DNA from 4 places in the Microbulbifer sp. SH-1 genome. Region 4 is predicted to be linked to each of the others. Evidence: predicted binding sites of a transcription regulator. Region 4 holds the regulator's gene; each other region holds the start of a gene.
The links. The regulator LexA, encoded in region 4, represses DNA repair genes until DNA is damaged. The targets are predictions, from matches to a motif close to ACTGTNTNTANANACAGT.

Region 1 (7,599 bases), 1.0 Mb from region 4:
CTCGATCCGTCAACCAGATCGCTGCGCGCACCGCACCACGGGCAAAAGCCAGCCGGCTGCTGGCCTTGTGGGTAATTTCAATACGCTCGCCGTCGGCAAAGAAGGACACGGTGTGCTCACCGACCACATCGCCGCCGCGCACGGTGGCAAAGCCGATGGTTTCCCGGTCGCGCGCGCCGGTCTGACCCTCGCGGCCGTACACCGCCACCTTGGCAAGATCGCGGCCAAGGGTGTCCGCAATCACCTCCCCCATGCTGAGCGCAGTACCGGACGGCGCGTCCACCTTGTGGCGGTGATGGGCTTCGACGATTTCGATATCCACGTCGTCGCCCAGCACCCGGGCCGCAGTTTCCAGTAAGTTAAAGCACAGATTCACGCCGGTGGAAAAATTGGTGGCGAAACACAGTGGGGTTTTGTCGCCGGCACTCAGCATCTGCGCCTTCTGCGCGGGGTCGAAGCCGGTGGTCCCGATGACGATGGCCTTGCCGTGCTGCGCGCAGTAAGCCGCGTTGTCGAGGGTGGCGAGAGGCGACGTGAAGTCGATCAGCACATCAAATGTCGCCTGCTCCAGACTGTCGACGATTGCCAGACCGCTGCGCCCGAGACCGGCCACCTCGCCGGCATCCGCACCCACCAGGCTCGATCCCGGGCGCACTACTGCGCCGCTGAGCCTGGCTTTGCCCGCCAGTTCCGCCAGCGCCACGGCTTCCGCCAGCACACGCCCCATGCGGCCACCAAATCCTGTGATCGCTATGTTCACTGCCATGTTCAATCTCCTTCCCGCCGGCCTTGAAAGGCGCGGATTCTACCCCGGTTTCTGTTGCGGGCAATACCGCAGCGCACACCCCTGCTGACCATTGAACATATCAGAGTACTGACCGGGCAGTACGTCTTGCGGCGCGCCATTCCTCTACTAGGCTTTAAATAGTCCGTCGATTGGAGTGCCAGTCATGTCCCCCGAATCCCGCGATCCATTCTGGTCGTCCCTGTCCGCCGCCCTCTTCGCCCTGCTGTTGTTCACTGTGGTGTCCACCGGCAAGGCCGTGGATACCTCCGGCCTGGGTGCCGACTTCTGGGAAAAATACGACGACATCACGGATTGGGCCACCCTGCGCCTGCAACTCACGCCGGAGCAGGAGGAAAAGGCTCTGCCCCTGCTGCAGGAAAGTTTCGAGAAGAAACTCGCCATTCTCAAGGAATACGGATTCGACAAAAGCGTAATGCCTGAACTCACGGCCGATCAAAAGAAGGAGCTGGTCGCAAAGATTCTCGCCGCTCGCGCTGCCACCCGCGCAGGGATGGCCAGCATTCTGAATCCCGAACAGCTGGAAGAGTTGAAAAAAATCCAGCAGGAATTCCATGAAGAGTTCCAGCGCCGTCTGGCGGAGCACTGATGCCCGGCGCCGGCTGTCGCAAAGCAAAAAAGCCCGGGCATTTCGGCCCGGGCTTTTTCTGGTGCGAGTCAGATGAATGAAGATCAGAGCTTCATATCACCAAAGAAGTTCTTCACCCCTTCAAACCAACCGGTCTGACGCGGGGAGTTTTTCTTTTCGCTCAGAGTGCCGGCAAATTCCTCCAGCAGCTCTTTCTGTTTGGTGGAGAGGTTGATCGGGGTCTCCACCACTACGCGGCACAGCAGGTCGCCGGGGGCGCCGCCGCGCACAGGAGTCACACCCTTGCCGCGCAGGCGGAACAGTTTGCCGGTCTGGCTCTCCGCCGGGATTTTCAGTTTGACTTTGCCATCCAGCGTCGGCACTTCCATCTCGCCGCCGAGTGCGGCGGTCACGAAGCTGATGGGCACTTCGCAGTAGAGGTTCTTGCCGTCGCGCTGGAACAGCTCGTGCTCCTTCACCATCACCTGTACGTAGAGGTCGCCCGCGGGTCCACCGTCCGGCCCGGCTTCGCCCTCGCCGGCAAGACGGATACGGTCGCCGGTATCCACACCCGGTGGCACCTTGACCGACAGGGTCTTGGTTTCCTCAACGCGACCGCGACCGTGACAGCTGGTGCAGGGGTCGGTGATCACGGTGCCGCGACCGCGACAGTTGGGGCAGGTCTGCTGCACCGAGAAGAAGCCCTGCTGCATGCGCACCTGGCCGGCGCCGCCACAGGTGCCACAGGTCTGGGGCTTGGAGCCGGCCTTGGCGCCGGAGCCGTGGCAGGTGCCACAGTTGGCCAGCGTCGGCACACGGATCTTGACGGTGGTGCCGCGCACCGCGTCCTCCAGATCCAGCTCCAGGTCATAGCGCAGGTCGGAACCGCGCTGGGGTCCGCGACGGCCGCCACCGGCGCCGCCAAAGATATCGCCGAACACGTCACCGAAAATATCGGAGAATCCACCGAAACCACCGCCACCGTGGCCCGCCTGGCCGTCAACACCGGCATGACCAAACTGGTCGTAGGCCGCCTTCTTCTGCGGGTCAGACAGAATCTCGTAGGCCTCGTTGGCCTCTTTGAATTTGTTCTCCGCCTCTTTGTCGTCGGGGTTGCGGTCCGGGTGATATTTCATCGCCACCCGGCGGTAAGCCTTTTTCAGCTCCTTTTCATCCGCCCCTTTGCTGACGCCGAGGACTTCGTAGTAATCGCGTTTGGACATAGCTCTGTGTGTTCTTTTTAAAACTGCATAAGGCGCGGGAGTTCAGGTAAACCCCCGCGCCTTCTATATTCCCCTGTAGGAGCCTGCTTGCAGGCGAAGGAAGCTCGCCTTTGGCGAGATTCGCCTGCAAGCAGGCTCCTACATCTAGGGTTAAAGCGGTAAGTTAATTACTTGCCGTCTTTCTTGTCGTCTTTGACTTCTTCGAACTCAGCGTCCACTGCATCGTCGCCACCGGACTTACCACCGGAGCTCGCTTGCTCCGCCTGCTGTGCAGCGGCGTCCTGAGCCTGGGCCTGTTCGGCGTAGAGTTTCTGCGTCAGGGAGCCGGAGGCTTCGGTCAGTTTGGTGGTAGCGGCTTCGATCGCGGCCTTGTCGTTGCCTTTCACCGCTTCCTCGGCATCCGCCAGGGCGGCGTCGATCGCGGCTCTCTCTTCACCGGTCGCCTTGTCACCGGCTTCGTCCACGGTCTTGCGGGTGGCGGAGATCAGGCCGTCGAGCGTGTTGCGGGCCTGCACCAGCTCCTCGAACTGCTTGTCCGCTTCGGCGTTGGCCTCGGCGTCGCGCACCATTTTTTCGATTTCCTCGTCAGACAGACCGGAAGAGGCCTTAATGACGATGGACTGCTCCTTGCCGGTGGCCTTGTCTTTGGCGTGCACGTGCAGGATACCGTTGGCATCGATATCGAAGGTCACTTCGATCTGCGGCATGCCGCGCGGCGCCGGCGGGATGTCGGCCAGGTCGAAACGGCCCAGGGATTTGTTCTGTGCCGCCTGCTTGCGCTCACCCTGCACCACGTGAATGGTCACGGCAGTCTGGTTGTCATCGGCGGTGGAGAACACCTGAGACTTCTTGGTCGGGATGGTGGTGTTCTTCTCGATCAGCGGGGTAGCCACACCGCCCATGGTTTCGATACCCAGGGTCAGCGGGGTCACGTCCAGCAGCAGTACGTCTTTCACGTCTCCGCCCAGAACCGCGCCCTGGATCGCTGCACCCACGGCCACGGCTTCGTCCGGGTTCACGTCCTTGCGCGGCTCTTTGCCGAAGAACTCGGTCACCTTTTGCTGCACCAGCGGCATACGGGTCTGGCCGCCCACCAGGATCACTTCGTCGATCTTGCCGGTGGTCATGTCCGCGTCCTGCAGTGCGATTTTTACCGGCTCCAGGGAGCGCGCCACCAGGTCTTCCACCAGGCTCTCGAGCTTGGCGCGGGTCAGTTTCACCACAAGGTGCTTCGGACCGGTGGCGTCTGCGGTGATGTACGGCAGGTTCACTTCGGTCTGCTGGCTGGAGGACAGCTCGATCTTGGCTTTCTCGGCCGCTTCTTTCAGGCGCTGCATGGCCAGGGGATCACCCTTCAGGTCGATGCCCTGCTCTTTCTTGAACTGCTCTGCCAGGTAGTCGATCAGGCGCAGATCGAAGTCTTCACCACCGAGGAAGGTGTCTCCGTTGGTGGACAGCACTTCAAACTGCATTTCGCCGTCGACGTCGGCAATTTCAATGATGGAGATATCGAAGGTACCGCCACCCAGGTCGTATACCGCGATGGTGCGGTCGCCGCCCTTCTTATCCAGGCCGTAGGCCAGCGCAGCCGCGGTGGGCTCGTTGATGATGCGCTTGACGTCGAGACCGGCGATACGGCCGGCGTCTTTGGTGGCCTGGCGCTGGGAGTCGTTGAAGTAGGCCGGCACGGTGATTACCGCAGCGTCCACTTTCTCACCGAGGAAGTCTTCCGCGGTTTTCTTCATCTTTTTCAGCACTTCGGCAGAGATCTGCGGCGGGGCTTTCTTGTCGCCCTTCACTTGCACCCAGGCGTCGCCGTTGTCGGCTTCAACGATGGAGTAAGGCACCATCTTGATGTCTTTCTGGACGACGTCGTCCTTGAACTTGCGGCCGATCAGACGCTTCACCGCGAACAGGGTGTTGGTCGGGTTGGTCACCGCCTGACGCTTGGCGGACTGGCCTACCAGCACCTCGTTGTCGTCGGTAAACGCAACGATGGATGGGGTGGTGCGATCGCCTTCAGCGTTTTCGATAACACGTGCCTTGTCGCCATCCAGTACCGCTACACAGCTGTTGGTGGTACCCAGGTCGATGCCGATGATTTTTCCCATTGATCTGTATCCTCACTTTGCTGCGCGCGCCGTTTTCTGTTCAGCGCCGCGCTTTTGTATTCGGTTGCCTGCTTATATTGGTGCCGCCGTTTCGTTTTCAAGGGCGGTTCCCGCAATTCCGCGGCACAGGGATGTGCCGCCGCGGACGTCTTTTCTGCAATTCACGGATGAATTGCAGAAAACTTAACTAAGGCGCTTTGGAAACCACAACCATGGCCGGGCGCAGCAGGCGGCCGTGCAGGCGATAGCCCTTCTGGAACACGTCGAGCACGGTGTTCGGCTCCACATCCCCATTCGGTACCTGGGTCATGGCCTGGTGCAGTGCCGGGTCGAAGGGCTCACCCGCGGGGTCCACCACTTCCACCCCGTGCTTGCCGAGGGTGTCGAGGAAGGACTTGCGGGTCAGTTCGATCCCTTCGATCACCGCCTTATTGGCCTCCTGCTCGCCGTCGATGGTGGACAAAGCGCGGTCCAGATTGTCGACCACCGGCAGCAGCTCCTTGAGCAACCTCTCGACGCCGAACTTGTGCGCCTTTTCCACATCCTGCTCGGCGCGGCGGCGGGCATTCTGCACCTCGGCCTGGGCGCGCAGCACCATATCCTTGTGTTCGGCCAGTTGCTGGTGCAGGGAGGCGATCTCAATCTCCTGTGCACTCTCTACCGCCAGCTCTTCCTGCAGAACCTCCTCCGCCGCATGCTGCTGATCCGCGGTGGGAGTTTCTACTTCAGCGGCGTGCTCGCCGGTGTCGATATTCTGTTCGTCCTGTTGGTCTTCGCTGCGCTCTTTGGCCACTGCTGTCTCCGTCTGTACTCGTCGGCTTGCTGCCAGTTGGGTCAAAATCGGTAAAACGCCGGCGAACGCCGGCAATGCAGGCGTATATGGGGACGTTCCCACGCACTTCAAGCGCTGCCGCACACCTTCTCACCGACATCCCATGACCTTTTCCTTGGCATCCATCGGAAAGGCAGCTGCCAGATTAGGGTGGCACGGCGCTCACCGCGAAAATAAGACGAAAAATAATTGCCTCGCAATCCGCGCCCGGGGTGATTGAAAGTTTGTCGAAAAATACTGTATAAACAACCACTACTAACAACCACCAAGCGCGATCCCATGTTGCTGCATCTGTCCATCAGTCAGTTCACCCTGGTCGACCAGCTGGAGCTGGAGTTCGGCCCCGGCACAAGCACCCTGACGGGCGAAACCGGCGCCGGTAAGTCCATTACGCTCGACGCCCTCGGCCTCGCCCTCGGCGACCGCGGCAATGCCGAGCTGGTGCGCGCCGGCGCCAGCCGTGCCGACATCCACGCCACCTTCGATATCAGCAACCACCAGGACGCCCGCGACTGGCTGGAGGAGCAGGAACTGGATGCCGGGCGCGAGGTGATCCTGCGCCGCACCATCGGTGCCGACGGCCGCTCCCGCGCCTATATCAACGGCCAGCCGGTAACCCTGCTGCAGCTGCGCGCCCTCGGCGAGCAGCTGATCGACATCCACAGCCAGCACGAGCACCAGTCGCTGCTGAAGAAGGAAACCCATCGCCGCCTGCTGGACGAATACGCCCACGCCGAGGCGCAGAGCGCCGAAGTGCGCATTCACTTCAAAACCTGGCAGGACCAGTACCGCCGCTACCGCAAACTTGCCGACAGCGCCGAGGAGACCCAGGCGCGCCGCGACCTGCTGGAATACCAGTTGCAGGAACTGGAGCAGCTGGACCTCAAACAGTACGAACTGGACGAACTGGAAAGCGAGCAGCGCCAGCTGGCCAATGCGGGCGATATCCTGAACGGCAGCTATCAGCTGGCCGCGCTGCTGAACGGCGGCGAGGGCGATATCGCCGAGCAGCTGCACCGCGCCCTGCATCTGGTCAGCGCCATGCCGGAACAGACCCAGGCGCTGATGGACGTGGCGCAGATGCTCGACAGCGCGCGCATCCAAGTGGACGAGGCCGCCAGCACCCTGTCGCGGCATATCGACCGCTTTGAAATGGACCCCGAGCGGCTGGCGGAAGTGGAAGAGCGCCTCTCCGCCATCTACTCTCTCGCGCGCAAGCACCGGGTGCAGCCAGACCAGCTGCCGGAAGTGCAGCAACAGTGGCAACAGGAACTGGACGAGATCGGCGCACCGGATGCGCTGGACAAGCTGGCCGCAGACTGTGAGCGGCTGGAAAAAGCCTTCCGCACCAGCGCCGGCAAGCTCAGCAAACTGCGCGCGGCCGCGGCGAAGAAGCTTGCCGATGCGATCAATACCCAACTGGCGGATCTGGCCATGCCTCACGCGCGCGTGGAGCTGGCACTGGTTGAACTGGAGAAGCCTACCGCCACCGGTCTCGAGGAAGTGGAAATCCTGATCGCCACCAACCCCGGCCAACCGGCGCGTGCACTGGGCAAAATTGCCTCCGGAGGCGAACTGTCGCGGGTCAGCCTGGCAATCCAGGTGGTCACCGCGCAGACCTCCCGCACCCCCACGCTGGTGTTCGACGAAGTGGACGTGGGTATCGGCGGCGCCACCGGCGATGTGGTGGGCAAGCTGCTGCGTCAGTTGGGTGAACGCGGCCAGGTGATCTGCGTGACGCATCTGGCGCAGGTGGCCGCCCGCGCCCACCGCCAGTACCTGGTGGAAAAGCACAGCGATGGCGCCGCTGCATTTGTCGCCCTGCGGGAGCTGCAGGACGGGGAGCGCAGCGCCGAGATCGCGCGCATGCTCGGCGGCGAGGCCACGCCGCAGTCATTGGCCCACGCGGAAGAAATGCTGAGCCGGGCCTGAGCAAAGATCATCACCCACACTTCATTTGCAGACCCGATCAGTCACAGAAAGTCGGCCCGGATTTCCCGCCCGGGCCGAAATTGACCGAAAGCGGCGCTTAATTCACTTTATACTGCCGCGCCCTTTGC
Region 2 (7,599 bases), 470 kb from region 4:
TGCGAGTATTCAATCCCAATGACACGGACCTGGCGCTGTCCGGCCTCTACTACACCCTTAAACTGGCGGGACACAAAGTGATCACTGGCACGTCCAACACGCTACCGGTAATCCCGGCCTACGGACAGGAGGCCATTGTCGTCGACGCCTCCGCCAACCTGATGGGTTCATTTATGGCGGCCGCGGAATTGCTTCAGTTGCAGGGTAACACCGTGCCCTATGAGTTGGAGGCCAAGCTCGGGCTGCAGCGCACCCTCCTGCCCGCCATCCGCGTAACCAAGCGCGGCGAAATACCATTGGGGCAATACAGTCGATAAAGGGGGAGAGAGCAGAGACAAATAGAAGAGAGGTTAAAGCCGGAGGAAAACCTCCGGCTGGAAGGACATTGCCGCCTGGACGCCGGGATCAGATCAGCGCCGCGCGGCCAGAATTCCGCCAGTCATGGCAGCCATGGAACTCGCAATGCTCAGGCCCACCAGGCTGTACAGGCTGATGCTCTGCTCCACCAGTGACGCCAGTACCTGATCGAGCGGGAACTGCCAGCAGACGATGGCGGAAGCAGCCACCACCGCCGCATATTGAAAGCGGGAGGCTCGACGCTCTGCGCGTTTCGCCGGAACCGGAGGCAGATCTGCCATCACCCGTTCGCAAAAGCCATCATCGTCCAGATGCGGTTCGTTGAACTGCAGTTGCTGCGACAGCCAAGTGTCAAAATCCGGCTCACCGTCTGTCATATCCGGCCGCAGCCCGGGCTGCGCGAAACCGTCTTTGGTAACCATGCCTTTACTATCACTCCCAGAAGCATCACCAGATGTGTTTCGGGGTTGTGCTGACTGCTGTTTGAAATCAGCCATTGACTACCTCCTCTCGCCAGGCCTGCAGTAGGGTCTGCAGTTTGGCCCGCGCGCGATTGACGTGGGATTTTACCGTGCCCAGCGGCAACTTCATAATGCTCGCGGCCTCTTCGTGTGAAAAGCCGCGCTGCATGCACAGATGCACCGCCTGCCGCTGGACGTCACTCAATTCCCCCATAGCCGAATTCAGATCTCTGGCCATCCCCAGCTGCAGCGCTTCTTCGACGCTCTCGCTGGCCTGGGCCCGATCTACCGCATCCTGGTCCACGTCCGGCGCATTCTTGCGCTTGTGACTCATGACCAGATTGTAGGCAATGCGATACAGCCAGGTGCTGAATCGCGCATCCCCCCGAAAAGCAGGCAGCGCCTTATAGGCTTTGATAAAAGCCTCCTGCGCCATATCGTCGGCGAGCGCCTGGTCGCCATCGCACAGCTGACGAAGCGAGAAACGCAGCTGTGACTGATAGCAACGAACCAGCTGGGCATAGGCCCGCTGGTCCCCGTCTTCGACGACGCGCCGGATCAGGTCCTCATCATTGAGGCTCATGGATGGCCGCCCTTAACCTGCTTGCTGCTGCTGATCGAGTTTCCAGTTGATATAGCGGGCTATACCGATGAACAGCGGAATCAGGCCCAGGCTACCGACCCCCAGGCCAGCGGTCGCGGTCAGCCAGATAAAGATCGCAGCGCCCACAGCAATCAGTGTAAAGCCCCGGTCCTTGGTGTTGCGGCGCCCTTCACCTTCCATCGCATCGAGGAGTTCCGGCGGAATATCGCGACCTTCCGATACCAGGCGGTTGATGTTCTCCATCACCAGTTGCTTCTTGCGGTAGCTGTTGCGGGTCACCAGCCACACGATCAGGATCGGCATACCGAAAAATCCCAGAATGGCGAAAATGCCGATCAGCCACTCCATGTCCCGCGGGCGATATTGTTCGATATCGTGCCCATGATGCATATCTCGTTCCGCACGCTCGCGAGCGCGTTCGGCCCGCTCCCGCGCGCGTTCGGCCTGTTCCATCTCGGCCTTGATACCGATTTCGATGTTGCGTGGCACGGATTCCAGCGCCTCATCCACCACCAGGCCCTTCTCATCGAGAATGCCCTTCTCCTCAAGCTTCTCGTAGATCCGGCGGGTTACCGCACCGCCAAACTCCTCGCCGAGGTTGATCTCCACATTGGCACTCTCGCCATTCTCATCACGGGCGTGAATACGCAGACTCCCGTCCTCCTGGCGCAGAATCCTCACCTGCTTGGAGACCTTCGCCTCAGGTGCCGGCGCCACTTCGGGTGCGGGCGGCACAGGAGGTACTGGTGCAGCCGCCTCCCCCGCTTCCTGGGCAACCAGGTTTCCGGACAACCCCACAGCTAGGGATGCCGCCAAGGCGAAGCCCCAAACCGGTGACCGGCGCTGAACATGTGAATTGCTCGCTCTCATTCGTGTTATCTCGCTCTTACTCAAATTGGTCCTGGAAGCAGTACCGGGAAACAGCCCGCGGGCATATATTCCCGCGGCAAAGGCGCCGCACTGGCACCAGATTGTACCTTTTTCGATCACTCCGCATCAGGGGGGCGACTACTGGCCATCTGCCCGGCCCCGGGGACCGAATGCGTCTTACCCGTTCAACAGATGGACGCGGGAGAGTTCCGATTTGGATGCAATGGCCGCGAAAAATTCTCTCGCTGCGAATCTCCCCAATCGGTTCACCGGGGCTCAAATCGCGGTTGACACTGGATACCTATACAGTTACCTTGTGTGCATCCCGGCCAATAACAAGTTAACCAATGTTTGCGGGATACAGCCTGCGACTGCACTGGTCAGCAATCAGCCAAGACAATTTTTCCAGAGCAATTTTTCCAGAACAACAGGAGGCCCTTATGGCGGTAGTAGCCGTTTGGAAATGCGATAGAGACGGAGCCATGTTCGACAACAAGAAAGACGCCGAAGAACACGACAAGATGCTGGAACTGGCCGCAAACATTACCGCGCTGATCGAGCGCCATGTAGCGGGCGTTTCCGAGCAGGCGAGCGAAGAAATTGGCCTGATGCTGGCGAAGCGTCGCGAAGTCCTGGCCCGGGCCTGCAAGGGCAAGCCGGAAGACCTGCTCACTGAGGATGAAAGCTTCAACGAATCAAATGCCCAGAGCGAGAACGTAACTCCGCTCGCGGCAAACCAGTAATTCGCGCCGCCCGGCCTGTCCCCCGCTGGCCGGGCGACCCGATCCCGGGGCATCCCTCTCCTCTGGGGAGAATGGAAGCCTCACCTTTTTCCATCCCTGTACTCTGCCCGGCCCCCGCCGGGCTTTTTTTGTGGCCGCGGAATAATGGCCGCGCGCGTAGCGGTCACTCGATCAGAGCACAGCGGCGATATCTATCAGCGCCAGAGTGGCGATCACCAGCCAGGTCAGCAAGGTGCCGAAGAAGCGCCCCGGATGGTAGCCTCCCTTGCCGCCGATCAGACCGATAGCATGCAGCAGTCTCGCGAACACCAATGCGCCGCCGAGACAGTGCAGCCACAAGGGCGCCAGGCCGTTAAGTTCGGCGATCAACATCAGGATCAGCGCCAGGGGGATATATTCCACCGCATTGGCATGGGCCCGGATTAGTACCGAGCCCTCCTTGTCGCCGCCAGTGCCGATCCCCACCTTCTTGCCGCGGCGAAAACCCACCACTCTGAATGCCAGCGCAAGCACCAGCAACGCACACAAACCCGCGTAGAGCGCGGTAATTTCCACATTTTGCATTTTTATTCCTTACTTCAGTTTATAGCCATGCCCGGTACCGGCCTGCGGGTGCAGATAGCGGTCACGCAGGCGCGTCGAGCGGGTTACCAATGACTGCGGCTTGCCGTCAATCAGCACCATTTCCGCGAAACTGGTAACTTCCAGTGGATCGCCACTCCACAGCACCAGATCCGCCCGGCTACCGGGGGCCAGAACCCCGCCCTCCAGGCCGAAGATGGTCGCGACATTGGCACTGATGGCCTTCACACCCTCTTCAAATGGCAGACCGTAAGCCACGGCGTTGCCAGCCCCCTGGCGGGACAGGTAACTGTTATGAGAACCCGCGTAACCCGGGCCACTGATCGCCACCAGTACACCGGCTTTCTGCATCAGCGCGGCGTTGTCCAGGCGTGCGCCGAGTTTCTCGAACGCATCGGGAGAATTCCCCAGCGCGTCAATCACCACCGGCACCCGCGCGGCGGCCAACTGGTCCGCCACCATCCAACCTTCTGCGGCGCCCTGAATGATAAGCTTTAGATTGTATTTTTTGGCCAGCGCCAGCATCTGCAGCAGATCGCTGGCTCGGTTGGCACTGACCAGCAGCGACTGCTCGCCTTCTATCAGCGGTTGCAGCGCCTCGAGATCCGCGATGGAGAACTCCAGCTCCCGCCATGCACCCTTACGAATGGCATCGCGATTGCGGTTGTACTCCACAGCCTGTTGCAGTGCACCTTCAATCTGCTCGTAGGCCCGCGCGCGACTGCCACCCGCCAATTGCGCACCGTACTCGCCGAAATACACTTTTTGCACCAGCCCGGTATCGATAATGCTGTCGAATTCGCCGGTAAGTTTGATGGCGAAGCCCTGTCCCGCGAAGATTTTTTCCTCACTGCTCGGCACTACGACGGCGCGGGTCAGGCCACCAGCCCGATTGAACGGGATCAGCGTCGAGCGCGGGTTGTAGGCCACCGACGGATCGAAACCCGCCCCAATGGCGCTATCCAGCACCGCGCCATCGTTGGTGGAGGCGGCGGCGCCGATTTCGGTCAACCCAAGTTCACTGCTCGGCGCAATCAGGCCGGGGGTTACCACCTTGCCGTAGCCGTCTATGATCAGGTCCGCGTTCAGGTCCCCCAGATTGTCGGCGATCTGTTCAATGCGCCCGTCGCGCACCAGCAAATCCGCGGACGCCAGGGTACCCTGGTCCGTCAGCGTGACGATCTTTGCATTTTTGATCAGCACCGTCTGTGCCTGGGCCGCAGCCGCCAGCACCATGGCCACCAGTGAAACCAAAGCGAGCCGCGCGGCAATCCCGCAACGCTGTTTAACGCCGATCATTGTGCACCTCCCTGGGTTTCCACATCGCTGCCGGACAGTCGCACACCTTCCGCATCCATAATGCCCAGCTCAAAGTCACTGTGGGGCTGACGCTCGGGATTGCTGCGGTCGTACATCAGGTTGCCATCAATAAATACCTTTTCCGCCTTGGCGTACACGCTGAACGGATTGCCGGACCACACCACCAGGTCCGCCATCTTGCCCTTTTCCAGGCTGCCGGTAACGTCGTCGATGCCCAGCGCCTTGGCCGGGTTGAGAGTCATCCACGCCACTGCATGACGTGGTTCGATCGCGAAACCGGCGCGCTGACCAGCCACCATGGCCTTGGCGGTTTCCTCGTTCAGGTGCTGGATACCGATTTCGGAATCCGAGTGGATCATGCCGCAGGCCTTGGCCTGGTCAATAATGGCGAGATTGGCCTCGGTCATGTCGAAGGCCTCGTGCTTGAAGCCCCACCAGTCGGCCCACACCGCGGCGCAGACATTGTTCTCCGCCAGCAGGTCCGCCACTTTATAGGCCTCCACTGCGTGGTGGAACGCGGTAATCTGGAATCCGAATTCCTTAGCCACGTCCATCATGATGGCCATTTCCTCACCGCGGTAGCAGTGGTTGTGCACCAGGATTTCGCCATTCAAAACGCCGGCAAGGGTTTCCAGCTGCAAGTCACGCTCCGGTTCTTCACCGCCATTTTTTTCGTAGTCGTCCCACTTGTCGCGGTAGGACGCCGCGTCGATCCAGGCCTGACGATAACCCGCCACATTGCCCATACGCGTGGATGGAAGGGTTCCCTTGCCGCCGTACACCCGCTTGGGATTTTCCCCGCAGGCCATTTTCAGGCCATAGGGCGCGCCGGGGAATTTCATGTCCTGCACGCTGCGCCCGGGAACGTTTTTCAGGGTCACGCCGCGGCCACCAAACAGGTTGGCGGAACCGGGAAGGATCTGCAGGGTGGTCACGCCGCCGGCGAGCGCCAGTGCGAACTGGGGATCCTGGGTCCAGACCGAGTGCTCCGCCCACACCTGCGCCGTGTTGGGCGCGGTCATCTCGTTGCCATCCTGGGAGGATTCAATAGAGGGTGCGGGATAATTCCCGAGGTGGGAGTGCACGTCGATAATCCCCGGGGTCACCCACTTGCCGGCGCCCTCAACTACCATGCCTTTTTTCGGGGCCTTCAACCCCTCGCCGATGGCCGCGATCTTGCCATCTTTCAACAGGATATCGGCGTTGACCATCTGCTCACCGGTGCCGGTCAGGAGTGTCGCACCGCGGATCAGCACCGGCGCAGCCTCGCCTGCCTTATAGCTGGAAGGAAAAGCACTCTGACGGGAAAAGTCCGGCCCCTCATGTTTTTCCGCCTTGCCACCGCCGCAGGACACCAGTGCCGTTACCAGCAGCGCACCGCACACCACAGTCGACAAATGCCGCGCGGCGATATTCGAGTTCAGAGTGAACCGCATTCCCCCTCCTATGTCTTGCTATTATCAGGAAACCATGGTGAAAACTTCGCCATGCTAGCAGCAATTCGGGAATGCGCCAGTTGCCGCATGCATCAATTGGCAACGTAAATTCTGACTCAACAGATATTGGGAAGCGCAGGCGGAGAAGCCTGCGGATAGCCGGCGAGTTCGAAGGTCAGTAATGCAGGATTTTGATAATGCGTTCGCCGTTATCGCATTCGCCCACCACTTCCGGCTCGGAGAGCAGCGCCCCCGCCTGAACCACTTTGTTGGACGGGTAGGAAATAAAGCAGGCAAAATTGAAGTTCACCGCCCAGTTGCAGCGCAGCAGTCCGTCGTCCTGTTTGAAGAACCGCTCCTGGCAGAAGGCCAGGCTCGGACTCTGGCCTCCCCGCTGCTGCTGGCCGCTTTCCACCGTCTGGGAAACTGCCGCACCTGACATCACGCAGCCGATCACGGCACCGGCCGCTGCGTAAACCTGGAACGATCCGGAGCAGAGGGGCCAACATTTCATATAGACGATACCCGCGTAGTCGTTTACCACATTCTTAAGCCTAGCAGCTGTGGCGCGCCCTTCCCTCCCATAACTGACCTGCCAGTCTCACGCGCCGCTGTTATCATGCGCGCAAATTCCGACATTCCGCCGATCATTCCACAGACCATTCATGTCTCAACGCTATGTCCCAACTCTGCCACTGCTGCTCCGGTAAACCTTTCGCCCACTGCTGCGGCCTATATCTCTCCGGTCAGGCCTATCCCAATACGGCGGAAGCACTGATGCGCAGCCGCTTCTCCGCCTATGTGACCGGCAATCTGCCGTACTTACGCAAAAGCTGGCACCCGGACACCTGCCCGGACCTGAGCGCAGACGACCTCAACACCGACTGGTGCCGGCTGGAAGTCGTCAAGAGCAAACAGGGGCTGAAGAAATCCGTGGTCGAGTTTACAGCCTGGTTCCGCAATGGCGACGGTAGTGGCGAATCCGCTCTGCACGAAATCTCCCTATTCAAGCTATACAAGAAGCGCTGGGTCTATGTGGAGCCGCTCAGTGACTGGCCCTGAGTTCACAGCTCCGGGGGATATGCCGAAGCTGATTTTCGAAGACGAGTACCTTGTCGCCGCTTACAAGCCCGAGGGCTGGCTGGTGCACCGCTCCGATATCGACCGCCACGAAACCCGCCTCCTGCTGCAGACCCTGCGGGACCTGACCGGCTGCCATCTATACC
Region 3 (7,599 bases), 870 kb from region 4:
AAAATCTCCCGGCATCTGGCGCAACTGCGCAACTGCGGCCTGCTGCAGGACACCCGTCGCGGCCAGTGGGTTTACTACAACATTCACCCGTCGCTGCCGGGCTGGGCGAGCAGCGTAATCGATACCGCGACCACTGCTGAAGCCGGTCGCTTATCGGCACTGCGGAGCAGCCTCAAGGCCATGGCCGATCGCCCCGTTTGTTGCTGAACAATCCCAAGGAAATGGATCAATGAACATTCTGTATATCTGCACCCACAATCGCTGCCGCAGCATCCTGAGTGAAGCGATCACCAATCATCTCGCGCAGGGGCGCATTAAGGCCTGCAGTGCCGGCAGCCAGCCCAGTGGCGAAGTGCACCCACTGTCGATCCGCTATCTCAGGGAGAAAGGCATAGATACCGCGGGGCTCGAGAGCAAATCCTGGGACGCCTTCGAACAGAATCAGCCGGATGTGGTGGTCACCGTGTGTGACAGTGCCGCCAATGAAAGCTGCCCGGTGTGGTTTGGCGATACCCTCAAGGTGCACTGGGGGCTGCCGGACCCCTCGAAACTGGAGGGCAGCGAAGAAGATATTCGCGAGGCGTTCTACCGTGTGATGGAAACCATTGAGCACCGCGTGCAGGGCCTGTTGTCCCTGCAGGAGAAGAACCTGTCGCGCGAAGAGTTGCGAAATGCACTTGTCAGCATCGCCGAGGTCAACTGATCGTGGGTCTGTTTGAACGGTATCTCTCGGTCTGGGTGGCACTGTGTATCGTCGCGGGCGTTTTGCTCGGCACCCAATTTCCCGCACTCTTCCACTGGTTCGCCGCGCTGGAAGTGGCCCGCGTAAATATTCCGGTAGCGATCTTCATCTGGTTGATGATCTACCCGATGATGGTGCAGGTGGACTTCAGTTCCATTCGCGATATCGGCAAAAAACCCAAAGGGCTGTTGCTCACGCTGGTGATGAACTGGCTGATCAAACCCTTCACCATGGCGGCCCTGGGTTGGTTGTTTTTCCGGGTGATTTTCGCCGACCTGGTGGACCCGCAGACGGCAACGGAATACATCGCCGGTATGATCCTGCTCGGCGTGGCGCCCTGTACCGCGATGGTGTTTGTGTGGAGCCAGCTGACCCGCGGCGATGCCAATTACACCCTGGTGCAGGTGTCGGTGAACGACGTCATCATGATTTTTGCCTTCGCCCCCCTGGCCGCATTTCTGCTTGGGGTCAGCGATGTGACCGTGCCCTGGGATACCCTGCTGCTGTCGGTCGTGCTGTATGTGGTGATCCCGCTGATTGCCGGCATCCTGACCCGCCGCGCACTGGATTCTCGAGCGGATCACTCGCGTCTGAACCATTTCCTCGAAACTGTAAAACCGATTTCCATTGCCGGCCTGCTGGCGACCGTGGTGCTGCTGTTCGGCTTCCAGGCGGAGACCATTCTCTCCCAACCGCTGGCCATTGTGCTGATCGCGATTCCACTGCTGATCCAGACCTACGGGATTTTTGCGATCTCCTACGGCGCGGCACGCGCCATGAAACTGCCGCACAATATCGCCGCACCGGGCTGCATGATCGCCACCTCCAATTTTTTCGAACTGGCGGTGGCGGTGGCCATCTCCCTGTTCGGCCTCAATTCCGGTGCCGCACTGGCAACCGTGGTGGGGGTGCTGGTGGAAGTACCGGTTATGTTGAGCCTGGTGGCCTTTGCCAATCGAACCCGCCACTACTTTGAGGAGTGAGTTGTGCCCCTGAACGATATGCCGAACATTGACGCCGACTGTCTGCAACCGATCGACGAGACGAAGCTGTTTTCTGTTGAGCGCTCACCGGCGCCCGTGAAAATCCTGTTGCTTTACGGCTCTCTGCGGCCGCGCTCTTTCAGCCGCCTGGCCACGGAAGAGGCCGCGCGTATTCTGGAATTCTTTGGTGCGGAAACCCGCACCTTCAACCCCTCCGGATTGCCGCTGCCAGACGATGCGGAGGAAGACCATCCGAAGGTTCAGGAGCTGCGCGCGCTGGCACAGTGGTGCGATGGCATGGTGTGGTGCAGCCCGGAGCGCCACGGCGCCATGACCGGCATTATGAAAGCGCAGATCGACTGGATCCCGCTGGCGATGCAGAGTATCCGTCCCACCCAGGGCAAGACCCTGGCAGTGATGCAGGTCAGTGGTGGTTCGCAATCGTTCAACGCCGTAAACCAGATGCGGGTGTTGGGACGCTGGATGCGGATGGTCACCATTCCTAACCAGTCGTCTATTCCCAAGGCGTGGTTGGAGTTTGACGACAACGACCGTATGAAGCCGTCATCCCTGTACGACCGCGTGGTGGATGTGATGGAGGAGCTGGTGAAGTTCACCCTGTTGCTGCGGGATCGCTCGGACTATCTGGTAGACCGTTACTCCGAGCGCAAGGAAAGTGCCGAGGAATTCCGCAAGCGGATAGACCAGCGCTCGATGTGAACCCTAGAACAGACTCTGCTGATCTCCGGCGCGCGGCGGCAGGGTAAAGCGGCTGGAGTCCAGTGCCAGTTTCCTTTCATTCAGGCCCAGCTTGCGGCAGTGCACCTTGAAACGTTGTCGCAGTAGTTGGGCGAATACGCCGGTGCCGCGCTGGCGCTCGCCAAATTCGCTTTGGTTGTCTTTTCCCCCGCGGCTTTGCTGCACCAGACTCATGACATGCGCGGCTCGCTGCGGATAGTGCTCCGCCAGCCATTGCCTGAACAGCGGCGCCACTTCAAACGGCAGCCGCAGCAGAATGTAGGCGGCCTGGATGGCGCCGGCTTCGCTGGCGCTGGTCAAGATATTTTCCAGCTCCGAATCGTTGAGCGCCGGGATCATCGGCGCTGCCATCACTGCGGTGGGAACCCCTGCGCCGCTCAGTGCCTCGATGGTGCGCAGGCGCGCGGCCGGCCCCGCGGTGCGCGGTTCCAGTCTGCGTTTCAGGTCGTTATCCAGCGTGGTTACACTGATGGCTACATGCACCAGGTTGTCCCGGGCCATCTCTGCCAGGATCGGCAGGTCGCGCACAATCAATTGGCTCTTGGTGACGATGGTCAGAGGATGGCGGTGGCGCTGCAGGGTTTCCAGTATCTGGCGGGTGATCTGCTTGTCTTTTTCCAGCGGCTGGTAGGGGTCGGTATTGGTGCCCATGGCGATGGGACTGCACTGGTAGCCCTTCTTGCGCAGCGCCTGTTCCAGTAGCTCTGCCGCATTGGGTTTGTAAAACAACCGTGTCTCGAAATCGAGCCCCGGCGATAGGTCCATATAGGCGTGGGCGGGGCGGGCGTAGCAGTATACGCAACCATGCTCACAACCCCGGTACGCATTAATCGACTGGGTGAAAGGAATATCCGGGGAGCTGTTGGTGGCGATAATGGATTTCGCCTTTTCCTCTATGGCCACGGTTTCAATCCGCTCAAGCGGTTCCAGCTCCAGCGCCCAGCCATCGCTCTCGCGGCTGCTGACCTGGTCCACAAAGCGCCCGGCCAGATTGCTGACGGCGCCGCGGCCCTTGTGCAAGCGGGTGGGGTTGCTGGGGGAGTCGTTGGCCACGCTGATGCTCTTCTGGGTACTGTATGTGTATACAGTTTATTGCCGCGTGCCGGACGGTGCAACCGGCGCGGACAACACTTACAATGACTGGGCAGTTTTGGCTATCGACCTATCAACAATCAGAGCAGGGGTCAGGGAATGGATCTTCAGGCAGTGGCCGCGATTTACGGCTTTGCGGTCAAGGTGTTGCAGCTGTTTGCAATGCTGTTCGCCTTCGGGTTAGTGGTGCTGGTGCTGTACGTGGTGTACCTGTACCTGTCGGATGTGAGCCAGACCAAGCAGGCGATCCGGCGCAACTTCCCGGTACTGGGTCGCTTCCGCTACCAGTTCGAGCATCTCGGCGAGTTTTTTCGCCAGTACTTCTACGCGCTGGATCGCGAGGAGATGCCGTTCAACCGCGCCCAGCGCAACTGGGTTTACCGCGCGGCGAAAAATGTGGATTCCACCCTCGCGTTCGGTTCCACCAGGCCGCTCAATCAGCCCGGTGATATCGTCTTCCTTAATCACCCGTTTCCGACCCTGAGCAAGGACGCAGTACCGCCGCGGGAAGTGACTCTGGGGGAAGGCGTGGCACGCAAGCCCTACACTACAAGGTCGATTTTCAATATTTCCGGCATGAGCTTTGGTGCTCTGTCGGTGCCCGCGGTGACGGCGCTGTCGAAGGGGGCAGCCAAGGCCGGCATCTGGATGAACACGGGGGAAGGGGGCCTTTCCTCGCATCATCTGGCCGGAGGTTGCGACATCGTGTTCCAGATCGGCACTGCCAAATACGGGGTGCGGGATGCGGAGGGCAACCTGTCGGACGACAAACTGCGAGAGGTGGCGGCCCACGAGCAGGTGAAAATGTTCGAGTTGAAACTGTCCCAGGGCGCCAAACCCGGCAAGGGCGGCATCCTGCCCGGTATCAAGGTCACGCCGGAGATTGCCCATGTGCGTGGTATTCCCGTTGGCATGGATTCCATCAGCCCCAATGGCCATCCGGAAATCCGCGACGTGGATGGGTTGCTGGATATGATCAATCATATCCGCGACGTCACCGGCAAACCGGTCGGCTTCAAGTGCGTTATCGGCGTCAGCGACTGGCTGCACGATTTGTGTGCGGCTATCCAGCAGCGCGGTATCGAATCCGCGCCGGATTTCATCAATATCGACAGCGCCGATGGCGGCAGCGGTGCCGCCCCCCAGAGTCTGATGGATTACATGGGCCTGCCGCTGAGTCGCAGCCTGCCGCTGGTGGTGGATTTGCTCGAACAGTACGGGCTGCGCGAGCGGGTGAAGGTTATCTGTGCCGGCAAGCTGCTCACCCCTTCCATGGTCGCCTGGGCGCTGGCGATGGGGGCGGATTTCGTAAACTGCGGGCGCGGTTTTATGTTCGCTCTCGGCTGCATCCAGGCAATGCAGTGCAACAAAAATACCTGCCCTACCGGCGTCACCACCCACAACCCGGATCTGCAGCAAGGGCTGGATCCGATGGACAAAGCGGAGCGCGTGTATCACTACGCGCGCAATATGGAATACGAGGTCGGCACCATTGCCCATTCCTGCGGCGTGCCGGAACCGCGCCTGCTGCGCCGCGCCCACGTGGAGGTGATCAACGAGCGCGGCGTGCCCGTGCCGCTGAACGATCTGGTACCCGAGATAAAACCCAAATCCGTGATCGCCAGCGACCGCAGTATGAATTGATGAGCTGAAGAGAAACAGGGAGAGCACCATGGAAGGCGTCACCACACTGGTCGGGCAAGGGCTGTATATGGCGCTTGCCGCCGTCGCGGGCCTTGGTATTGCGCGTCTGCTGAAACGCGACGATACCCTCGGCTGCCTGATTGCGGGCGTGCTCGCCGGAATGCTGTTGCCGGTTTTTGATTACAACACCGGCCTGCGCGCAGAGAACATCCACCAGTTGGTGTTTTTCATCATACTGCCGGTGCTGATTTTCCAGTCCGCCTGGAAGATCGATCCGGATGCTTTGTTCCGCTGGCTCGCGCCGGCACTGCTGCTGGCCACGGTGGGCGTACTGATCTGCGCGTTGATTACTGCAGTGCTGGTGTATTTCGGGGTCGTGCAGTCGGGTGGTTTTCCATGGATCGCCGCACTGCTCACCGGCACCATCCTCGCCGCCACTGACCCCGCCGCGATTGTTGCCCGCCTGCGCAAGACCGGCGCCAATAACGAACTGCTTACCTTGCTCGAAGGAGAAAGCCTGTTCAACGATGCGGCGGCGATTGTGCTGTTTTCCTTTGTGTTGGGTATCGCCAGTCACAGTGCCATGGAAGGTGCTGTTGCCACAGGCGAAGAAATCGCGGGCGCGGGCAGTTTCGCGCTGTATTTTGCCGTGGTTTTCTTCGGTGGGCTCGCGGTCGGTACCATCTGCGGCTTGTTGACCGCCATTACCATCCTGTTTCTCCGCTCCGCCGGTGCTGCACTGGTGGTGCTGGTGTTGGCGGCCTTTGGCAGCTTTTACCTGGCGGAACACGTGGTGGGTGTGTCCGGTATTCTCTCGGTAATGATCTGCGCGATTGTCGCCCGAGCTTGTCTGCGCGAGCAGGAGCAAACCTACCTTGCCCACGCGGCACCGACCTGGGAATGGTTGGGGCTGCTGTTCCATGCGCTGATCTTTGTGATGATGGGACTGGTGATTACAGTCGATATGTTTGTTAATCACTGGCTGGCGATGATTGTTGCCATTGTGGCGGCGATTGGCGCCCGCGGGTTGGCTGTGTTTTTGGTGGCACCAATGGCGCGCTTTGTGGGGCCGCCGATCACAAAGAACTGGCGATTGATTCTGAGCTGGGGCGGTTTGCGCGGGGTGATCGCGGCGGCACTGGTGCTGTCGCTACCGGTGGATTTGCCGTACTGGGAAATGGTACAGGCAATGGTATTTGGGGTGGTGCTGTTTTCGCTGTTGGTGCAGGGAACTACGAGTACACGCCTGATTCGGAAGCTCGAGCCCTAAGGGGTTGTGCAAAGTGGTAGGCGGGAATTGTTTGCTGGTAACTGGTTTCTTCTTCTCCGGCTTTGCGGGAATAGAACAGGTGGGCTGCTATGGCCAACAGCAGCAGGGCAAAGAGGAGTACACCGATGACTCTGAGCATTGTTGGCCCTCGCAGTATTTTGGGTGCTATTGATTACTCGTCAGTGCGTTCATGCAGCGTTGTTTTAATATAGCTTCCGCGCGGCTGGTAGTAGTGGGAAACGGTGGAGGCATATTTTCCAACTCTGCCCAGATGCCCCGCCAAAGGTTTGAACAGCAGTTCGTCCAGATTGAACCCAATGCCCACGAAGAACTCAGTGCTTCGCTCGGGAAAATACGGCGCATCCTCAGCCTTGAATCCCTGGGCCATATAGCCGAGGTTGAGCTCCAGGTATTTGAACGGCGTGTCCTGTAGTGCGGGTATCCCGGCTGCTTTTACCGCCAGTAAATAGCGCATGCCACTGTAATCGGTGACCGGATGGAAACCCTTCATTCCCTTTGAGGGACGGTAATCCAGGCGATAATCGAGCAGGTTCTTCAGCTCCGGGTTGCGTGTTCTCAGGTAGGACAGGGCAATACCGGTAGTGTTGAAAATGACGTCTTCGTAAGAAAAGCCGTGATCGGCGGAGTATCCGTCGAACATCTCGACGTAGAGCATCAGGCTGCTGGCCCAGAGCGCGCTGTACGTTGCCGCGAATTCCGGTTCATTCTCGCGGGAAAGGCCATTGCCGATGGCCTCGGCGATCAGGTAGGACGAGTACATATGCCCGAGTTTGTCCATGCCGCCGCTCCCCGTGTCCATGCCAAACCAGCCCTCATCGTTGAACCGGAATGAGGAGCTGCCCCAGTTCCATTCCTTGACGCCCAGGTAGGTAATGCCGCCGCCAACCGCGGCAATTTCATATTTGGCATCCAGCAGGGACTTTTGGGTGCCTTCCCAAGTGATCGCGGCGGCACTCAGTGGTGGTGAGAGCAAGAAGCACAGTGACAATACCAGGCAGCGCAAAGTTGAGATCGGTTGCATGCAGTGAAGCCTTTTTGGGTGCGGGCGAGAATGGCGTGCGAGCCAAATTTTTGGCGGAAGATACAAG
Region 4 (7,599 bases):
ATATGCAAAGTAGACGTTGGGAAAGCACAAGACGCACCCTGCTCCTGAACAATATTCAGGATCTTCAGTAAAACGTCCTGCTTGATCTCGTGATAACGCACCCAGTCTGTGGTTTTGGTAAAGGTGTAGACAAAGAAATCGAGCGACGATGGTGCAAACGAGTTGAAGTTTACGATCAGGGTCTGATTGGTATCGATCTCGGGATGCTGCTGCAGCATCTCCTTCACTGCTTTGACAATCGGCGCCATCAGATGCGCATCGTCGTAGCGAATACCTACGGTTTCGTATATACGGCGGTTTAGCATCCGCGACGGGTTTTCCACGGAAATCTGGGTGAACACACCGTTGGGAATATACAGCGGGCGCTTGTCGAAAGTGCGGATGCGGGTGAGGCGCCAGCCAATATCTTCTACCGTTCCTTCAATCTCCTTGTCCGGAGATCGCACCCAGTCACCCACCTTGAAAGGCCGATCGAGATAGATCATCAAACCGCCGAAAAAATTCGCCAGCAAATCCTTGGCGGCAAAGCCAATGGCGAGACCACCAATACCGCCGAACGCCAGTACCCCGCTGATGCTATAGCCAAAGTGCTGCATGATGACCATGCCGGCGGTCACCATGATCGAGGCGCGGACCAGCTTGCCAATGGCGCGCACCGTGGTGGCATCCATGGGTTTGCCCATAAACCTTGGATCGGCCAGATTCTGCTCTACCGCCTTGGCAAAGCGCAGTGCGAACCAGGTAGCCAATACAATAAACCCGATTTCCCGGATCGTATTCGCGAATGAAAAAATTTCCGCACCGGTAGCCCGGCCGGCACGCGCGGCCGCAAGGGACAACCCCACCAACCACACCAGCAGCGAGGCGGGCGGATTAATACTGCCGCACAGTGCATCGTCCCATGGGTTGACAGTGCGCTCCGCACGCTGCTGCAGCCGCCGGACAAGCAGCCCCAGCAGCCATGCGGCAATGGCTGTGGTCAAAACAATCAGGAAAACTTCTGCAATCCAGAAACGGTCATCTCCCAGCAGGGAGCGCAAAAAAGCTCTGGCCGACTCCACAAATGACTCCATATAACAACAAACCGATGAATTTGCGCTGATGCGCGCGCGATGACTGACGTATTGTGCGGATTTACACCCAGGATGCCAGCCATTCCCGGGTCGACTGCCAGCGGGGAGACTGCTCGAGTTCGCTCCAGCTGCCAATTCTCGCCTGGCCACGCATACGCGCCAAGCGCCGGCTGGACTCGGGATCGGGAGTGAAGCCAGTCAAAGCGTCCAGCGCCGCCAGGGCGCCCTGGCGATTGTTGCAGACCACACCCATATCACAACCCGCCTGCATGGCGGCGCGAATCCGTTCCCCGTAGCCACCAGCGGCACCTGCGCCCTCCATGGTCAGATCGTCGCTGAATATCACCCCGTCAAAACCGAGGCGCTTACGCAGAATTTCCTGCAGCCAGAAACGCGAAAAACCCACCGGGTTTTCATCCACCCGGGCAAAGCGGATATGTGCCGGCATCACCGCCTGCAGCTCACCCGCGGCGATGCATTCCGCAAACGGGGTACAATCCGACGCCAGCACCTGCTCCAGCGTCCGGTGATCTACCGGCAGCTCCTCGTGACTGTCTTCCTTCACCTGGCCGTGCCCCGGGAAATGCTTTCCGGTAGTCGCCATACCTGCCTCGTGCATCCCGGCGATAAAAGGCCGGGCCTTCTCCGCCAGCACCAGGGGATCTTGCGCAAAACTTCGGTCGCCCACTATTTTGCAAAAGTCGTCATCGGCATCCAGCACCGGCGCGAAACTGAAATCCACACCCACGGCCAGCAGTTCCGCCGCCAGCAGCCAGCCCACATCGCGGAGTTGCTGGGGGTTGGCCCGTGCGCTCAGTGCCTGCATGGAGGGGATCCGGGTGAAGGTGTCGCGAAAGCGCTGCACCCTCCCGCCTTCCTGGTCCACCGCCAGCAGAATTTCAGGACGCACACGGCGGATATCCGCGATCAGCTCTTCGAGCTGTTCGCGATTGCGGAAATTGCGCGCGAAAAAAATCAGCCCACCGACCATCGGATGAAGCAGCAGCTCGCGGTCTTCATCGGTGAGGTCGGTGCCCTCAATATCAACCATCACGGGACCAATCTGGACAGACATGTGATGTCAGCTCCTGTTGCCAATCTGGAATCGTTTGAAACTCGCCGCGCCCATGACGTCCGGTGCAACCGCCGCCCGCCGGATCAGACCGCGCCACTGCCCTCAACCCGCGCCGACATCCGGCGCGGTCAGCATGGCAACTGCGGCCGGCGCGAGCCGTGCCAGCGTCTCGTCGAGGCTGCTCTCGGCGCCAAAGTCTTCCCTCAGGATAGCTTCGATGGCGTCGAAGCTGGATAGGGAAAATATGGTAGCACCCAGCATGAAGTACAGGCGCCAGTAAAATGTGACCGGGTCAACCTGTGGCAGGGCATCGGATAATTGTCCGGCAAAGCGCCGGTAGCTGGCACCGTAACGGGACACGATAAACCGCCGCAAGTGTCCCTGGGACTGGGTGTAAGCAAGCCCCAAAAGACGCATGAAGCGCTTGGGGTCGCGACCTTCCCTGGCGAGCCCGGCGAGTGCCACCCGGTACAGACTCTGCAGCAGGTCTTCCAGTTGCAACTGGGCCTGAGACTCCCGCCGGTTTAACTCCCGGTCCAGATTCTCCGTAAAAGGCGTAAGAAAACGCTCAAAAACCGCCTGTATCAGTTCTTTTTTCGAACCAAAATGATAATTTACCGCCGCGAGATTGACGCCCGCCGTGCTGGTAATGGTGCGCAAAGAGGTCTCGGTGAAGCCCCGTTCGGCAAACAGCACCTCAGCGGCATCGAGAATACGGTTGACGGTATCCAGCTGACTCATCCAATTCAAACCATCAATTAAAACGTTTGTTTAAGAGCTGAGACTAGCACATCGACACCCGATCGAACATTTCCGAAAACCTCCCACTTGCATACTGCCACCCGCAAACGGCCAGCTCGCTCACAGTCTCGTTAAGCCGTGCAGTTCTCGCGACTCTCCGGTTACCAGCTTTGATCGCGGCACACTAGATTGGAATGAAAGGCCAGTGATTGGCGTCTTTGGGTGATGACGACAGGAGGTACCCCATGGCGAGAATAGCGCCGGAAATAGGCAGCTGGTTCGAGAACTTTCAAAGCGGTGATTTGTTTGAAGTGGTCGCTGTGGACCAACCATCCCGCACCATCGAGATTCAGTATCTCGACGGCACTCTTGATGAAATTGATTTTCACAGTTGGCCGCGATTGCCCGTCATCGGCGCCGCAGCTCCGGAAGATGCCAACGCGGGCTACGGCTCCTGGGCGCAAGAGATGCAGGACGACGAAGACTCCGGCTACACCAGTCCGATTTTTTCTCCGGTTCAGAGCACCATAGACCGCCTTGAGGGTGAAACCTTCCCGGGAACAGACGAAGGGCCGTGATGGCGATTGTTGCCCGGACGAATGTTGCCCAGACGAACAACAGGCTCAACCAGCCCCAGCGGGCGACGGTCTCTACTCATCCCGCTTACGAATGAAGTCGATGATGATTTCCGCTGCCTCATCCACGGTATCCACCAGTTTGAACAGCTCCAGATCAGCGGCATCGATACACGCGCGCTCAAGTACGGTACCCACCAGCCACTCCAGCAGACCAGACCAGTAGCGCTTCCCGACCAGCACAATGGGAAAACGCCGCACCTTCTGGGTCTGCACCAGCGTCAGCGCCTCAAACAGCTCATCCATGGTGCCATAGCCCCCAGGCATGGCTATGAAGCCAACCGCATGCTTCACAAACATGAATTTGCGCACGAAGAAATAGCGGAAGTTCAGGTGGATATCCAAATAGGGGTTGGGCACCTGTTCGAATGGCAGCTCGATATTCAGGCCTATTGAAGCGCCGGCATGGGTAAATGCGCCGCGATTGCACGCCTCCATAATACCCGGGCCACCGCCGGTGATAACCGGGATGCCCTCACCCGCCAGCAGCTCGCCCAGCCGCACCCCTTGTTGGTACTCAACAGCGTCTTCCCGAAAACGTGCGCTGCCAAATACGGTCACCGCACCCTTAAGCGTAATCAGGCGCTCTATGCCATCGACGAGTTCAGACTGAATACGAAGCACGCGCCACGCTTCCGGCATTTTTGCATCCAGCATATGCCTTCTCCTAATCGCTCTTACTTCTTATGTTGGCAGCGAATCGGCAAACCGAGTCAGCGCAGGTTTTGGAGTTCGCCGGTCCCTCCAAGTCTAGCAGTATTGACGCGAGAGCCTTGTGGATTGCGTGAGGGAGAAATCTGTATATAATCCCAGCAACTGTATAAAAATACAGACAACAGGAAACGCCCATGACAAACCTCACTGCTCGCCAGGCTCAGGTACTGGAACTGATCAAATCCTATCTGGACGAAACGGGTTACCCGCCCACCCGGGCCGAGATCGCACAGGAATTGGGCTTTCGCTCGCCAAACGCAGCGGAAGAACACCTAAAGGCGCTCGCGCGCAAGGGGGCGATTGAAATGGTTGCCGGTGCTTCCCGGGGCATTCGCATTCCCGGCCACCAGAGTGGCCTACCCATTGTTGGCCGGGTAGCCGCGGGCAACCCGATTCTGGCGGAGGAGAATATCGAGGAGTACTGCGAGATCCCCGCGGAATTCTTCCACCCGCCGGCGGATTACCTGTTGCGGGTGCACGGCATGAGCATGAAGAACGCCGGCATTTTTGATGGAGACCTTCTCGCGGTACAGCGCACCGACAATATCCGCAACGGACAGATTGTGGTGGCGCGAATCGAAGACGAGGTGACCGTTAAGCGCTTTAAGCGCCGCGGCAACCAGGCGATGGTCCAGCTGTTGCCGGAGAATGAAGAATTTGACGTCATCGAAGTAGATATGCGCGACAAGAATTTCGCGATTGAAGGACTCGCGGTCGGCGTAATTCGCCAGAACCCGTTCTAACCTGCAGGCGAATAGCCTGTGCGTCATCCAACAAAAACGGGGCTCATCGAGCCCCGTTTTTGTTGGTCCACCGGGAGCTTTCCTCCTCAGTGGATGGTGTGTTCCGTAACGTCCACCTCTTCCTCTTCAAAGGGTTCCGGCTCCAGGGCACCGAGATCCTGCACCGCCTCAATACCGGCCTCCAACATGGCACGAGCGATCGCAATCTTGTGCTCGCGCAGGAAGTTCAGGCTTTCGTCCGAGAAATGAATACGCACCAGCGGGTCCTCCCTGTGACCAGCGCGTCGCAGCGCCACATCACCATTGGACAACTCGATGATTTCGTAAGTCTCAGAGGACATTCACTTCTCCAGTTACAGCGGGATTTGCGGGCAGTGTAACACAGGGATCAGTGATTATTCAGTGGCCAGACACGGTCGGGAGTGGCGCCGCACTAACCTGATCACCATTCCACGCTCTGGGCGCGCTGCCGTGCCACCAGCTCGCCGAGCTGGCGCTGCCAAAATCTGAGGCTCTCCACACTGAGACTGGCAGGAATGTTTGAATCCACCTGCCGCAGGGGTATCAGGGACTGCACACCGCTGGCGGTCGGAGAAGACTCCTGGCCTCCACCCGCCGTGGGGCGCCACAACCCCCGCCAGCAGTGCGCCATAGCCGCAAACCAGCTCTCGGGGTTTTCCTCCAGATCCAGCAGCTCAGCGACCTCAGCGCTGTATTTGTTGCGCGCACTTACCAGCTCCTGTAACCGGACCGCAGTGTCCGGCTCGCCACCAGGTCTGAAGCCCAGTTGCAGCTGGTAGCCCTGCTCTGCCAGAAACGCGCGATAAGCCCGCCACAACTGCAACAACGCACCCTCAAGCAGCGCGGACCGCAACAGCGGCGGGCTTTCATCGTCGGCGGTATCCAGTGAATGCAATATCAGCTCTGATTTTCGCAGGGCCGAAGCCACCAGACCGGTATAGGGGTTGCTCATTGCTTCACCTATTTCGCCGGTGACTTTTTGGCCGGGGCTTTTTTCGCGGCTGCTTTTTTGGCCGCGGCCTTTTTCGCCGGCGCCTTTTTAGCAGCCGATTTTTTCGGCCCTGCGGATTTGCTGCCTGAGTCCTCTACCAGCCATTTACCGCCGGTATAGAACGCCTTCCAGCCGGTTGCCTTGCCGTCTTCCTCGGATTGCACGTACTGTTCCTGGGTTTTGCGGCTAAAACGCACAACCGTATCCCGGCCCTCGCTGTCTTCCGTAGGTGCGGAGAACAGGAAACTGTACTTGGGATCAATCTCATCCTTATGCGGCAGCAGCTCCTTCACCAGCGGCGCGCGGGTCTCGCGGTTTTTCGGGAACTGGCTGGCAGCCAGGAACAGACCCGAAGCACCGTCGCGCAGGATGTAAGTGTCGTCGACCTTTTCACAGGCGAGCTCCGGCATGGGTACCGGGTCCATTTTCGGCGGCGCGGGCTGACCGTTCTTGAGCAGTTTGCGGGTGTTTTTACAGGCATCATTGGTGCAGCCGAAGTATTTGCCAAAGCGGCCAGACTTCAACTGCATGTCGCTGCCGCACTTGTCGCACTCAATCAATGGGCCGTCATAACCCTTGATCTTGAACGTGCCCTTTTCCACCTCGAAGCCGTTGCAGTCCGGGTTGTTTCCGCAGATATGCAGCTTGCGCTGCTCGTCCACCAGATAACTGTCCATAGCGGTGCCGCATTTGGGGCACCGATGTTTGTCCCGCAGTTGACGGGTTTCGGCTTCGTCATCCTTATCCGCGTCGATAGCCTCTTCGCCGGACACCAGATTCATGGTGTTGGTGCAGCGCTCCTTTGGCGGTAACGCATAGCCGGAACACCCCAGGAAAACGCCGGTGGAACCGGTGCGAATCTGCATATGGCGGCCGCACTGACCGCACTTGATATCGGTATCCGTGGGCGCATTGCGTCGCATGCCACCGTCGGTATCCTGAGCTTGTTCCAGGCGCTTGCTGAAGTCCGTGTAGAACTCATCCAGAAGTGCCTTCCACCCTTTTTTCCCTTCAGCCACGGCATCCAGGGATTCTTCCAGGCTCGCGGTGAAACCGTAGTCCATCAGGTCGGTGAAGCTTTCACTCAGACGGTCGGTGACGATGTCGCCCATTTTTTCCGCGTAGAAACGGCGGTTTTCCAGGCGCACATAGCCGCGATCCTGAATGGTGGAAATAATCGACGCGTAGGTAGACGGCCGGCCGATACCGCGTTTTTCCAGCTCTTTTACCAGGGCTGCCTCGCTGAAGCGCGCCGGCGGCTTGGTGAAATGCTGTTTCGGATCCAGTTTCTTGAGATTGAGTTTTTCCCCAACCTTGATGTCCGGCAATGCCAGATCTTCGTCTTTCTTGCTCTGCGGCGGCGCCACTTTGAGAAAGCCGTCAAAACGGATAACCCGGCCGCGGGTGCGCAACTCAAAGTCTCCGGCACTCACCACCACAGACGTGGACGTGAACTGTGCAGGTGTCATCTGACATGCAACGAACTGTTGCCAGATCAAGGTGTAAAGGCGCTCAGCATCCCGCTCCATACCGGACAACATGTTGGGCTTGACCCGCACATCGGAAGGGCGAATGGCCTCGTGCGCTTCCTGGGCGCCCTCTTTGC

Region 1: a site for LexA is predicted at 5,776-5,793, ahead of recN (DNA repair protein RecN). Genes of this name have one in related genera too.
Region 2: a site for LexA is predicted at 2,585-2,602, ahead of GNX18_RS03830 (YebG family protein). Genes of this name have one in related genera too.
Region 3: a site for LexA is predicted at 3,556-3,573, ahead of GNX18_RS01930 (PA0069 family radical SAM protein). Genes of this name have one in related genera too.

Annotation. Positions count from the first base shown of each region.
Region 1 covers NZ_CP046948.1:2,342,780-2,350,378, forward strand. Annotated here, with positions in the region: gene dapB (4-hydroxy-tetrahydrodipicolinate reductase) at 1-766, opposite strand, end outside; gene GNX18_RS09965 (hypothetical protein) at 951-1,394, shown strand; gene dnaJ (molecular chaperone DnaJ) at 1,478-2,596, opposite strand; gene dnaK (molecular chaperone DnaK) at 2,764-4,707, opposite strand; gene grpE (nucleotide exchange factor GrpE) at 4,895-5,500, opposite strand; gene recN (DNA repair protein RecN) at 5,819-7,471, shown strand.
Region 2 covers NZ_CP046948.1:837,972-845,570, reverse strand. Annotated here, with positions in the region: gene GNX18_RS03850 (LEA type 2 family protein) at 1-317, shown strand, start outside; gene GNX18_RS03845 (hypothetical protein) at 411-854, opposite strand; gene GNX18_RS03840 (RNA polymerase sigma factor) at 847-1,401, opposite strand; gene GNX18_RS03835 (DUF6249 domain-containing protein) at 1,414-2,238, opposite strand; gene GNX18_RS03830 (YebG family protein) at 2,733-3,035, shown strand; gene GNX18_RS03825 (MAPEG family protein) at 3,207-3,599, opposite strand; gene GNX18_RS03820 (amidohydrolase family protein) at 3,609-4,916, opposite strand; gene GNX18_RS03815 (amidohydrolase) at 4,913-6,373, opposite strand; gene GNX18_RS03810 (hypothetical protein) at 6,549-6,887, opposite strand; gene GNX18_RS03805 (YchJ family protein) at 7,052-7,435, shown strand; gene GNX18_RS03800 (pseudouridine synthase) at 7,455-7,599, shown strand, end outside.
Region 3 covers NZ_CP046948.1:436,463-444,061, forward strand. Annotated here, with positions in the region: gene GNX18_RS01910 (metalloregulator ArsR/SmtB family transcription factor) at 1-207, shown strand, start outside; gene GNX18_RS01915 (arsenate reductase ArsC) at 230-703, shown strand; gene arsB (ACR3 family arsenite efflux transporter) at 706-1,725, shown strand; gene arsH (arsenical resistance protein ArsH) at 1,744-2,445, shown strand; gene GNX18_RS01930 (PA0069 family radical SAM protein) at 2,449-3,537, opposite strand; gene GNX18_RS01935 (FMN-binding glutamate synthase family protein) at 3,676-5,220, shown strand; gene GNX18_RS01940 (sodium:proton antiporter) at 5,249-6,490, shown strand; gene GNX18_RS01945 (DUF2279 domain-containing protein) at 6,663-7,532, opposite strand.
Region 4 covers NZ_CP046948.1:1,310,917-1,318,515, forward strand. Annotated here, with positions in the region: gene GNX18_RS05780 (mechanosensitive ion channel family protein) at 1-1,073, opposite strand, end outside; gene nagZ (beta-N-acetylhexosaminidase) at 1,135-2,148, opposite strand; gene GNX18_RS05790 (TetR/AcrR family transcriptional regulator) at 2,251-2,889, opposite strand; gene GNX18_RS05795 (DUF6763 family protein) at 3,135-3,467, shown strand; gene GNX18_RS05800 (TIGR00730 family Rossman fold protein) at 3,540-4,181, opposite strand; gene lexA (transcriptional repressor LexA) at 4,373-4,981, shown strand; gene GNX18_RS05810 (hypothetical protein) at 5,068-5,322, opposite strand; gene GNX18_RS05815 (DUF6586 family protein) at 5,424-5,954, opposite strand; gene topA (type I DNA topoisomerase) at 5,963-7,599, opposite strand, start outside.